Linked DNA regions of Jeotgalibacillus aurantiacus. The protein of the gene in region 1 interacts with the protein of each later gene in a pairwise test. Links are inferred from orthologs where the notes say so. Each region holds a gene or a part of one and is shown in the gene's direction. Other genes may lie near its edges. The genes, in order: pepT and tpiA.

Region 1 (6,214 bases):
GTAAAACTTTCAACAACACTTGGCGCGATTATCCCGTTTAACCTGATTAAAGCAGCATTCGTTTCTGCTTTATTTATACCAATATTCGTCAAATTAAGACCATGGATTAAGCAAAATCAGCTTCATCCTGAAATAACCTAACGTTATCAGATCCGGAACACGCGTTTAACAGGCGTATTCCGGATTTTTTGTTGGGGAGGATGAGCGCGGCGGCGGAATTCGTGAGGTTGTACGGGTAGTTTGTGAGGTTAGCTGTGGGGTTTGTGAGGTTATGAGCCGAGTTCATGAGGTTACATCACACTTTCGTGAGTTCCTGGGGAAATTCGTCAGTTTAGTGTAAATAGACCTATACATTTTTCGCCAACACTAACCGATTTCCCGCACATTCTTGCTCTAATTTAATCAACTATCAACCTGCCATCATATAAAAGCTATTTGTACAGTTTTTGCCTAATAAAGTCGTTATAAGGCTGGGCCGTATCCACAGATTCCAGCGGCAGTGAAGCGACAGCTGTGTGCAGCATAGCTGGCTCACTGCGCGGCCTCGGAAAAGCTGAGGCGACTCGTCCAGCCCCGATCAGCATAAGGCGAAGATGACAAGAGGGCTGACCTTTGCCCTCGTTCAGCTTTGACTTATGACCTCGAGGGGCTAGTCGCCGCAGCTAGACATCAAGAAAAGTTTAGGACGCGTCCCAGCCCGGTTTGTCATTCTTCTCAGTATCCCCATCTTTACTGATCCATCCCCGAAAATGATATACTAAAAATGAAGAACTCAGTACTCACTACAGGAGGAACAAATCATGAAACATGAATTAATGGACCGTTTAATTACATATGCAAAAATCGATACACAATCCAATGCCGCATCTGCCACCACACCATCAACTGAAAAGCAGTGGGATCTGCTGCGCTTACTTGAAAATGAGTTAAAGGATATTGGGATGGAGGAAGTAGAGGTTGATGAAAACGGCTATTTAATGGCAACTCTTCCTTCTAATACGGATGCGGATGTACCAACCATTGGTTTCCTGGCCCACGTGGATACGGCAACCGACTTTACAGGAACAAACGTCAATCCACAGGTCATTGAGACCTATGAAAGCGGCGATATCACGTTAAACGAAGAGCTGAATGTCGTTTTATCACCCCGTGAATTCCCTGAGATCAATAAATATAAGGGACATACCTTGATTACAACAGACGGTACCACTCTTTTAGGTGCTGATAACAAGGCTGGAATTGCTGAAATCATGACGGCCATGAATTATCTGATTCAGCATCCGGAAATTAAGCATGGAAAGATCCGCGTTGCCTTTACACCTGATGAGGAAATCGGTCGTGGTCCCCACAAGTTTGATGTTGAGCGTTTTGGTGCTCAATATGCTTATACAATTGACGGTGGCCCACTTGGAGAATTACAGTACGAGAGTTTTAACGCTGCAGGAGCAAAGGTCGTCATCAAAGGAAACAACGTACACCCGGGGACAGCAAAAAATAAAATGGTGAATTCACTAAAGATCGGAATGGAATTTAACCGTCTTCTTCCATTAGATGAAGCTCCTGAATTCACATCAGGCTATGAAGGATTCTTCCACCTCCTGCACATGTCAGGTGATGTGGAAAAAACGGAAATGGAGTACATTATCCGTGACCATAGCCGCGAGAAATTTGAAGCCCGTAAAAAGCTGCTGCAACGCGCTGCAAATGAAACAAATGCCAAACATGGAGAAGGCACTGTTACGTTACTTGTGGAAGATCAGTATTACAATATGCGTGAAAAAATTGAACCTGTGCGTTTTATTGTGGATATTGCACAGGAAACGATGAATGACCTTGGCATTGATGCCATCATTGAGCCAATTCGCGGCGGCACCGATGGGTCTCAGCTATCCTTTATGGGACTGCCAACACCCAACATCTTTACCGGCGGAGAGAATTTCCACGGTAAATTTGAGTATATCTCTGTGGACAACATGGAAAAAGCAGTTCAAGTCATCGTAGGGATTGCTAAACGTTTTCCACATGTGGATAAATAAAAGCATAACCTGACCTATTCACATGTTTATAAGTGCTGAGCTAAGAAAGCGGGGACTGTTTTGGACTTACGTAAACTAGATTTGTTTTTCAGTATTATTCTTCTGATCAATTCGTTCCGGATTTTTTATCTGATCATTAACGATCCTAACCCGGAACCCTTTAATTATATGATTCTATTTTTCTCCACTGTAGGCGCAGTGATTCTGTTCATGAATAGCCGCAGAATAAAAATGAAGAATAAGGAACAAAATGATATTTAATTAAAACAAAAAGACATCTATTTACAATAGATGTCTTTTTATTCATTTATTTATTCATTTTCTCGAGGAAACTCCCGAGCAAATCATCGAGGGTTTCTTCTTTTTCTTCTTTTTCTTCTTTTTCTTCTTTTTCTTCTTTTTCTTCTTTTTCTGCCGGTTCAGACTCTTCTGTTTTTATATCATCCCAGTTCAGATCCATGAGATCGTCATCTGAAAATGATGGCTTAGAAGGCAGTGTTGCTCTTTCTTCACGTTCATACGAATAATCCACAGCCTGTGGTTTTTCTTCTTCTTGAAGATAAAGAGCGTCATCCACAGATAAAGAGTTGCTGTTCATTGAAGCAAGAATGGCGGTAGCTCTTACCGGGTCATTCAATAGCTGATAAACAATATTTCCAAGTAAGGCTTCTGAATGTGCGTGTCTGAGCCATGAACGCTGCTCTTTGGACAGCTGCTTAGGAAGGGGAACAGTAATCGTTTCTCTTTCCTTTTGAGCGTTGCGACCAAGTCCCTCAAGCGCATACTCAGCAATTTTACTGGAGAAGTTGCGTTTTTCTGTCTCTTTCAAACGCTGCAGTTCCCTTAACAGATGGTCCGGAGTATCAGAGGGGAGGCGAAAGGTGATCGCCTGTCCCCTCTTGATTGAAGTAACGGATCCCCCACTCATCATTTACACCTTATTTAGAGACTGCTTTTGCTTCTTTTTGATCTTTAGCAGCTGCAGCTTCCTTTGCAGATGAATTTTTGCGTACAAAGTCACTGATCAGCTTGTGGTAAGCATTAGCCATCATCCAGATGCTTTCTTTCTCATCCTCAAAGAAGTCGATGTTGTAGCCATCGAGGTTGTTATTCAGCGTCTTCAGATACTCTTTTAACACCATCGCTCCGCCGCCGACAAAGTAGCAGATTTCAGTCTGAGAGTTTTTCTGCCAGACGTTGCGCAGATGACGGTATTCTTTCTTCGCAAGGTCAAGGAGAATACGGTCCGTAATGTCATGGACACTTGTACGGCTTCCCTTAACCATGATGTGATTGCGGTCATTTTTCTTTGTGATAATGTCGACTACATCACGGCGTGAATCGAGCTCAACCCCGTGTCTTGAGCGGATTTCTTCACGAATCTGTTCAAGTGATTCAGATACACCCAGGTTGAAGCCCTGCGCTTTATCGTCATCCACGTTACGGTTACGGATCACGGCGATATCCGTTGAAAGTCCACCGATATCCTGAATCAGAATCTGCTTATCAATGAGGTCGCGGTTAATAATTTTCCCGTCGTTATCCATTACGAGATTAATAAACGCCGCAAATCCTTCCGGATAAACTTTTACTTCCTCAAACTTGATGTTTACTTTTTTACCCTGGTATTTAGGTGTAACGAGGAACTCAACCTGGTGTACTGAGCCCAGTAGCTGAGAACGGAACCCTACGTCCTTACCTTCCTTCACTTCACGTAAAGGCAGGCCTGTTCCTAATGTATAAGTTGCATCAACTACATTATTTTTATCTTTAAATCCTGATTCCTCACGAACGGCATCAAGTGCGATCGTTGCGAATAGCATAACAAGAGACTGATCTTCTTCTGACTTACTACTTCCCGGATCAAGCTCAGTGGCGTTATCACTCTTTGTTGCCAGGTCGCCAACACGGTAAATGACGTTGTTGTCCTGCAGGGCAGGGGAGTGTACACGAATATGAAGGCCATCGAGCGGATCCTTCTGGTGAAGGTCCTCAATCCCGATGACAGGACGGTCTTCGCGATCACGGGCAATTACGTTTGGAATACTTACTTCATAATCTGATTTTCCAAAAAGCGCTTTTATTGAATCGTTACCTACATCAACTGCTGCAATTCTTGCGTTTGTCATTGTTACCTCCTGAATAAACTATGTATTCGAGTCTGTTAACCAAAAACAAACTCATGTTTCCACTTTAATGAAAGCTGAATAGTTCGTCAATCAATCTTAAGTACCGAACAATCTGATTTCATGTGTACAATTCCGTTTACAAGTAAACACATTTGTACACATCCAGTCAAATCAACATGTATACATATTTGTACACATGTTTACTAATTTGTATACTTCATGTTTACATTTTGTTTACATGTTTACAATAACGTACACACTCTTTCCCTCCCCTATTTTCAGGAAAAATATGAAACCTTTTATATAAGTATTACGTACCTTTTAGCAGGAAGGAGCTGGTATAATGAATCCATTTTTATCTGTCTGGTTTAAACCGAAAGCGACAACCAGTTATATGATTGAACAGAATAAGAAGAAATTATCTTTAATTATTTTGATGATTGCAGGCATTGGAGGACTGTTAAATGCGTTGCAGGAGACGGGAATCAATTCTGTTGTATCCCCTGCCCTCATAGCAATTATTGTACTGATTGGTGGTCCGATCATTGGCTTGGGAGGCTATTATATTGGCAGCTGGCTCTACACGGTGGTTGGTGGCTGGTTAGACGGTTCTGGTACTGTGCAGGAGATGAGAAAAACCTTTGGATTAACGGGGGTTACAAATCTCGTCCTAACAGTAGTAGTGGTAATATATGTGATGATCTATGGAGAGCTGTACTTTCAGCGACCGGGGTTTATGGAGATATCTGTTTTACCAGAGGGATCGGCATTACTGTTAGGCGCAATAAGCTTTATCTTAGGAATTTGGAATATGATTATCACTAGCAAAATGACCGGTGTCGTGCATCGCTTCTCAAGCTGGAAGGGGTTTCTCGTTAACATTATCCTGGGGGTAGCGATTGCCCTTATCACCATACCAGTCGTATTTTTCATTACTGCATTTTCAATCTTGTAAAAAAACGCTCCTGCATGTAAATGTAGGAGCGTTTTTATGTAGTTATTTCCATATTTTTTTATTCGAATGTTCCTTTAACAACAGCTTCACCTTTGTGTACCATCAGTTTCCCCAGTGCAAAAACAGAATCAATGCTGTAGTCATCGTGCGATAAGAGCACCACGTCGGCGTCCTTCCCGCTCACTAGCTCCCCTTTTTGAGTAAGCTTTAAGATTTTAGCAGGGTTTTGAGTAACCATACGAATGGCCGTACTTAAAGGCACCTTTTCTTCTAACACAGCATCTCGCACCTCTTTATAAAGAGAAGTCACTTTTCCGATCTGCAGGCCAATGAGTTCTCCATCCTGATCGAAATCAGGAAGGCTTGCCTGACCATCTGACGTAAAAGTAATTTGTGAAGCCTGTACGCCAGCCTCAAGCATTCTTTTTAAGGCGGTTGAGCACTTTACCTCTCCCTCTTCTAAAAACTTTGGAATGGAGCTTGTCGTGAAATCAACATAACCTCCACGCTTTGCATAAGCAATGCCTGCCTCAAATAGATGCGGATTCCGGTTGATGTGTGTTGGATAGAACTGCCTGATTGGAATGTCTGTTGTTTCAACGACCTGCTCAATGATTTTCAGATGATCATAGCTGTCTCCAACATGGACGTTTATGATACCTGCTTTACCCGATAACATGCCACCAATCCTTGCTGCAGAAGCAATCTTCGCCATTTCTTCAACGGTCGGCTGAGAGGAACGGTGATCGGCAATCGCTATCTCTCCCGCTCCAATGACTCGGTCAATCAAAATGAGGTCATCCTCGATTTTACCTGTGAGCGTTTTGACTGGCACCTGATAGGAGCCGGTGTGAACGTAACATGTAATGCCTTCCTCTTCCAGCGCTCTTGCTTTTGCAATCAGTGAAGGCATGGTGCGGGTTGTGCCGTCTGTTCCGATGACACCCACGAGCGTCGTCACACCTCCAAGCGTAGCATCTGTCAGCTGAAGTTCTGGCGTTCGGGTTTTGTAGCTGCCTTCTCCCCCGCCTCCCATGATGTGGACATGTGAATCAATGAAGCCTGGTACGGCTATTTTATGCTCAGCGTCAATG
Region 2 (6,037 bases), on another replicon or contig:
GTTTCTACCCTGGTGAAGAGAAAAACGATGCTGAGCTTTCTAAGGAATTTGCTGCGCTTGCTGATGTATACGTAAACGATGCATTTGGCGCAGCTCACCGTGCACACGCATCAACAGCAGGGATTGCTGAACATCTTCCAGCTGTATCAGGTCTGTTAATGGAAAAAGAGCTTGATGTGTTAGGAAAAGCATTATCAAATCCTGAGCGTCCATTCACAGCCATTATTGGCGGAGCAAAAGTAAAAGATAAGATCGGCGTAATCGATCATCTTTTAGACAAAGTGGATAACCTGATTATCGGTGGCGGACTTGCTTATACATTCGTAAAAGCACAGGGCCACGAAATCGGTAAGTCTCTTTTAGAAGAAGATAAGATCGAGCTTGCGAAAGAATTTATGAAAAAAGCAGAAGACAAAGGCGTTAAGTTCTATATGCCGGTTGATATTGTCGTTGCAGATGATTTTTCAAATGATGCCAACATCAAAGAAGTAGCAGTTGATGAGATCCCGGCGGACTGGGAAGGTCTTGATATCGGACCGAAAACACGTGAGCTATACCGCGACGTGATTCAGCAGTCCAAGCTTGTGATCTGGAATGGACCGATGGGTGTATTCGAGCTTGATTCATTTGCAAACGGAACGAAGGCAGTAGGACAGGCCCTTGCTGATGCACAGAATACATATTCTGTCATCGGTGGAGGAGACTCAGCAGCAGCCGTGGAGAAATTCGGTATGGCTGACAAGATGAGTCACATCTCAACAGGTGGCGGTGCCTCTCTTGAGTTTATGGAAGGTAAAGATCTTCCAGGCGTTGTCGCATTAAACGATAAGTAATAGCCAGACCAGGAAAGGATGAGATCAATGCGTAAACCGATTATTGCAGGAAACTGGAAAATGAATAAAACAGCTGCAGAAGCAAAAGCATTTACAGAAGAAGTAGCAGGTAAAGTACCTTCTGCTGACAAAGTGGATGCTGTGATCTGCTCGCCGGCTCTTTTCCTTGAAAGCCTTGTTGGCTTAACAGGAAATTCAGACGTAGCAGTAGGTGCACAGAACATGCACTTTGAAGACAATGGTGCGTTTACAGGTGAAATCAGCCCTGTCGCACTAAAAGACCTTGGCGTTCAATATGTGATTTTAGGTCACTCTGAGCGTCGTGAACTGTTCAACGAAACAGATGAGGCTGTGAATAAAAAGACTCACGCTGCATTCAACCACGGCCTTACACCAATCGTGTGTGTAGGTGAAACGCTTGAACAGCGCGAAAATAACGAAACAAAAGATTTCGTTGCCGGTCAGGTAAAAGCAGCGCTTGAAGGCTTAAGTGAGGAGCAGGTGAAAAATACTGTGATCGCTTATGAGCCAATCTGGGCCATTGGAACGGGTAAATCGTCTACAGCTGAAGATGCCAATGAAGTATGTGCACACGTACGTGCTGTCGTGGCTGAAGCGGTATCTAAAGACGCAGCAGATGCAGTCCGTATCCAGTACGGCGGCAGTGTAAAACCTGCAAATATTAAAGAATATATGGACCAAAGTGATATTGACGGCGCCCTTGTTGGTGGTGCAAGCTTAGAAGCGGATTCATTCCTTGCACTTCTGGAGGCTGGAGCGAATGCCTAAAGCACCTGTTGCCCTCATTATCCTGGACGGTTTTGCCCTTCGTGATGAAACAAAGGGAAACGCTGTTGCACAGGCAAATAAGCCGAATTTTGACCGTTACTGGGAAACCTATCCTCATAACACGCTGACAGCAAGCGGTGAAGCTGTCGGACTTCCGGGAGGACAAATGGGTAACTCAGAGGTTGGTCATTTAAATATCGGTGCCGGCCGTACGGTTTATCAGAACCTGACGCGCATCAACATCTCCATTCGTGAAAAGGAATTTTTCTCTATCCCGGAATTCCTTCGCGCAGTAGATAATGCCAAGCGTCATAACAAGGCTCTTCACATTATGGGTCTGTTATCTGATGGCGGCGTGCACAGCCATTACAGCCACCTGTTTGCACTGCTTGAGCTTGCAAAACAGGAAGGGCTGACAAATGTTTATGTTCACGGCTTCCTTGACGGCCGCGACGTAGGACCTTCAACAGCGCTTCAGTATATTGCGGATACGGAAGCAAAAATGAAGGAAATCGGCGTCGGCGAATTTGCGTCAATCTCGGGACGCTATTATGCCATGGACCGTGACAATCGCTGGGAACGCGTTGAGAAATCCTACCGTGTGATGGTTGACGGTGTGGGTCCTTCCTACAGTTCTGCTGAAGAAGGTGTTCAGGCTTCCTACGATGAAAAAGTGTATGATGAATTCGTGATTCCATTTGTCATTGAAAAAGATGGAGCGCTTGTTGGGAGAATCGAGGACCAGGATTCTGTTGTCTTCTTCAACTTCCGGCCTGACCGTGCAATCCAGATTTCATCGGCTTTAACGAATCCGGACTTCGAAGGATTTGACCTTGGAGAAAACAAACCTGAAAAGCTGCAGTTCGTATCCTTTACGCACTACAGTGACAAAGTTCAGGCAGATGTTGCCTTCAAGAGTGAAGATTTGAAAAACACAATCGGAGAAGTGCTGTCCTCAAATGGATTAACGCAGCTCCGTATTGCTGAAACAGAAAAGTATCCTCACGTGACGTTCTTTATGAGCGGTGGACGTGAAAAAGTGTTCCCGGGTGAGGAACGTATTCTCATCGATTCGCCAAAGGTGGCAACGTACGATTTACAGCCTGAAATGAGCGCTTACGAAGTGACGGACGCGTTACTTGAAGCAATCAATCAGGACAAATTCGATGCCATCCTTTTAAACTTTGCCAACCCGGATATGGTTGGACACAGTGGTATGCTTGAGCCTACCATCAAAGCGATTGAAGCCGTTGACGAATGTCTTGGCAAAATCGTGGATCTGATCCATGAAAAAGGCGGCCATGCCATTATCACAGCAGATCATGGTAACTCAGACGAAGTCATTACGACAGATGACAAGCCAATGACTGCACACACAACAAACCCTGTCCCTGTGATCGTCACAAAAGAGGGTGTGGAGCTTCGCGACGGAGGAATCCTTGGCGACCTGGCCCCAACGATGCTTGATCTTCTGAAGGTTGAAAAGCCGGAGGAAATGACAGGTGATTCTTTAATTAAAAAGTAAAACAAAACGCGTCCGGCAGTGATTCCGGCCTGCCGAACGAATGGTTGACCCGGCAACATCAGGACGTGAATTTGCGGTGATCGTCCGACTGATTGTAAGTAAGCTGAATGAACAAAAATTATTCAAAACGAGGAGAGATTTAACAATGCCATTTATTGTAGATGTGTATGCACGCGAAGTATTAGACTCACGCGGCAACCCAACAGTAGAAGTGGAAGTTATTACAGAAAGCGGCGCATTTGGCCGTGCATTAGTACCATCTGGTGCATCAACTGGTGAATACGAAGCAGTTGAACTTCGTGACGGCGACAAAGGCCGTTACCTTGGAAAAGGCGTTCTGAAAGCAGTTGAGAACGTAAACAACATCATCGCACCTGAACTGATCGACAGCTACTCAGTACTTGATCAGGTTTCAATCGACAAAGCGATGATCGAGCTTGATGGAACTGAAAACAAGAGCAAGCTTGGCGCTAACGCAATCCTGGGTGTATCTATGGCCGTTGCACACGCTGCAGCTGACTACCTTGATATCCCACTTTATCAGTACCTTGGCGGCGTAAACGCGAAGCAGCTTCCGGTACCAATGATGAACATCGTAAACGGTGGAGAGCACGCTGACAACAACGTGGACATCCAGGAATTCATGGTTATGCCTGTAGGTGCTGAAACATTCCGTGAAGCACTTCGCATGGGCGCAGAAATCTTCCACGCACTTAAAGCAGTACTTCAGGCAAAAGGCTTGAACACAGCTGTAGGTGACGAAGGTGGATTTGCTCCAAACCTAAGCTCTAACGAAGAAGCACTTTCAACAATCATCGAAGCAATCGAAAAAGCTGGCTACAAGCCAGGCGAAGAAGTTGTTCTTGCGATGGACGTAGCAGCTTCTGAAATCTTCAACAAAGAAGACGGCAAATACCACCTGTCAGGCGAAGGCGTTGTGAAAACATCTGCTGAAATGGTTGACTGGTATGCTGAGCTTGCTGACAAGTACCCAATCGTATCAATCGAAGACGGTCTTGACGAAAATGACTGGGATGGCTTCAAGCTTCTAACTGAAAAAATCGGTGACCGCGTACAGCTTGTTGGTGACGATCTATTCGTTACAAACACAACGAAGCTTTCACAGGGAATCGAGCAGGGTATTGGTAACTCTATCCTGATCAAAGTGAACCAGATCGGTACACTGACTGAAACATTTGACGCAATCGAAATGGCAAAGCGCGCTGGTTACACAGCTGTTATCTCTCACCGTTCTGGTGAAACAGAAGATGCAACGATCGCTGACATCGCTGTTGCGACAAACGCTGGTCAAATCAAGACTGGTGCTCCATCACGTACAGACCGCGTTGCGAAGTACAATCAGCTTCTTCGTATCGAAGATCAGCTGGCTGCAACGGCTCAGTACCTTGGTGCAAAAACGTTTTATAACCTTCGCTAATTAGTGAATGGTATATGCAGGACTATCCTTTTGGGTAGTCCTGTTTTTTGTTTTTTAAAACCGGGCCGAGGGGCATCTTGTTTTCTGAACATAAAGAGGTGTAGGATAAGGAAACCGTGCCGGGTAATTCCTTCGCTTTCCACGGCCGCGCGGTGAGCCAGCTAGTGCTACGCACTACGCTGTCTCACCTGTCGCTCCTCTGCCGTAGGAGTCTACGGAATGACCCGGCACTCAGTAATTTTAATTACCAGCTGACTTTGTTGTTTGAAATTATTAGATCCATTAAGTTCTACGGCTCCTAAGACTAAATAACATATTTAAGTCAGGGCTGGAGAATAATAAGTGAGAACTGGCCAGTTCGAATTAATGTCAGAAAATACAGAAAATAATTCACGCTTTGTCTTTCATTGGCTATAATGAAGGTAGCAGAGATTTAATCCAGACGTATTCTGATTCAAAAGATCTTGAAAGAGGAGGCGTTTTTAATGGAGCAAATCATTATGTGCGAAGTGGATAGCTGTAAATTTAACCGGGAAGGCAGCAGGTGTGGGGCGGAAAAGATTTTTGTCGGTGCCCACAAAGGCCATGCCGACTCCAGTGACGAAACGGATTGCAAGACGTTTGAGCATGTATAAGAAAAGGCCGGCTCTTTGAGAGTCGGCCTTTTCATTGACTTTTTTTGAATTTTAACTTTCTTGAACTAAATAATGCTTACATTGATATCACTTAGATTGTATTTAATAAAAGTGCCGGGACATTCCGCAGACTCCTGCGGCAGAGGAGCGACAGGTGAGACAGCGTAATGCGAAGCATTAGCTGGCTCACCGCGCGGCCGCGGAAAGCGGAGGAATGTCCCGGCACGGCTTCAATATTCGATGTCAATCCGTACTAACAGCCTTTTTAGCAGAAACGGCTGAAAACGTAATGGTAATCGCACATAACCCGATGATGACTAAGAACCCAAGCACAATCGGCCATGTATCAGTAAAGCCGTCAATCAAAACAGCACGCATTGCTTCGAACAGATACGTGACAGGGTTAATTGATGCAGCCACCTTCAGCCACGCAGCATCAATCAGCTCATACGGCACAAACGTCGTGCTCAGGAAAATGAGCGGGAAGAAGATAAATGTTCCTGCCTGGGCAGACTGTGCATTTTTAGCGCGCAAGGCGACTCCGACGGAATAACCTGCAAAGGCAAGCCCCCAACCCAACGTGAGCAACAGCACAACGACGACACCTAGGGCGCCTCCAGCCACTTCAAGGCCGAGGAAAAAACCAACGCAGATAATAAGTCCGGCTTGGATCACGAGCTGCAGCATCCCGGCAATAATCGGTCCGAGCACGATCGCAAGTCGTGAGCTTGGTGTCAGCAGAAGCCGCGAGAAAAATCCGTTATCGAGGTCCTTTACAAGCGCCTGTCCCGCTCCACCGGCACCGCCAATCGCAGCA

The links.
Region 2: the proteins of pepT (region 1) and tpiA interact in binary tests that used the Escherichia coli proteins (3 or more experiments, as listed by UniProt). The link is inferred for Jeotgalibacillus aurantiacus from one-to-one orthologs.

Annotation. Positions count from the first base shown.
Region 1 is NZ_JACNMS010000001.1:679,293-685,506, forward strand. What follows is about bases 1-2,918. They hold pepT (peptidase T), read left to right. Parts: upstream 1-800; coding sequence 801-2,036; downstream 2,037-2,918. Other genes in these bases: H7968_RS03185 (ECF transporter S component), read left to right, coding at 1-141; H7968_RS03195 (hypothetical protein), read left to right, coding at 2,097-2,297; H7968_RS03200 (hypothetical protein), read right to left, coding at 2,344-2,918. Outside these bases: more of H7968_RS03200, read right to left, coding at 2,919-2,964; H7968_RS03205 (ParM/StbA family protein), read right to left, coding at 2,975-4,165; H7968_RS03210 (YIP1 family protein), read left to right, coding at 4,509-5,120; iadA (beta-aspartyl-peptidase), read right to left, coding at 5,179-6,214. UniProt on the Escherichia coli protein: Cleaves the N-terminal amino acid of tripeptides.
Region 2 is NZ_JACNMS010000007.1:110,591-116,627, reverse strand. What follows is about bases 1-2,741. They hold tpiA (triose-phosphate isomerase), read left to right. Parts: upstream 1-860; coding sequence 861-1,622; downstream 1,623-2,741. Other genes in these bases: gpmI (2,3-bisphosphoglycerate-independent phosphoglycerate mutase), read left to right, coding at 1,615-2,741; H7968_RS16690 (phosphoglycerate kinase), read left to right, coding at 1-833. Outside these bases: more of gpmI, read left to right, coding at 2,742-3,147; eno (phosphopyruvate hydratase), read left to right, coding at 3,293-4,585; H7968_RS16670 (DUF1540 domain-containing protein), read left to right, coding at 5,071-5,220; H7968_RS16665 (ABC transporter permease), read right to left, coding at 5,464-6,037. UniProt on the Escherichia coli protein: Involved in the gluconeogenesis. Catalyzes stereospecifically the conversion of dihydroxyacetone phosphate (DHAP) to D-glyceraldehyde-3-phosphate (G3P).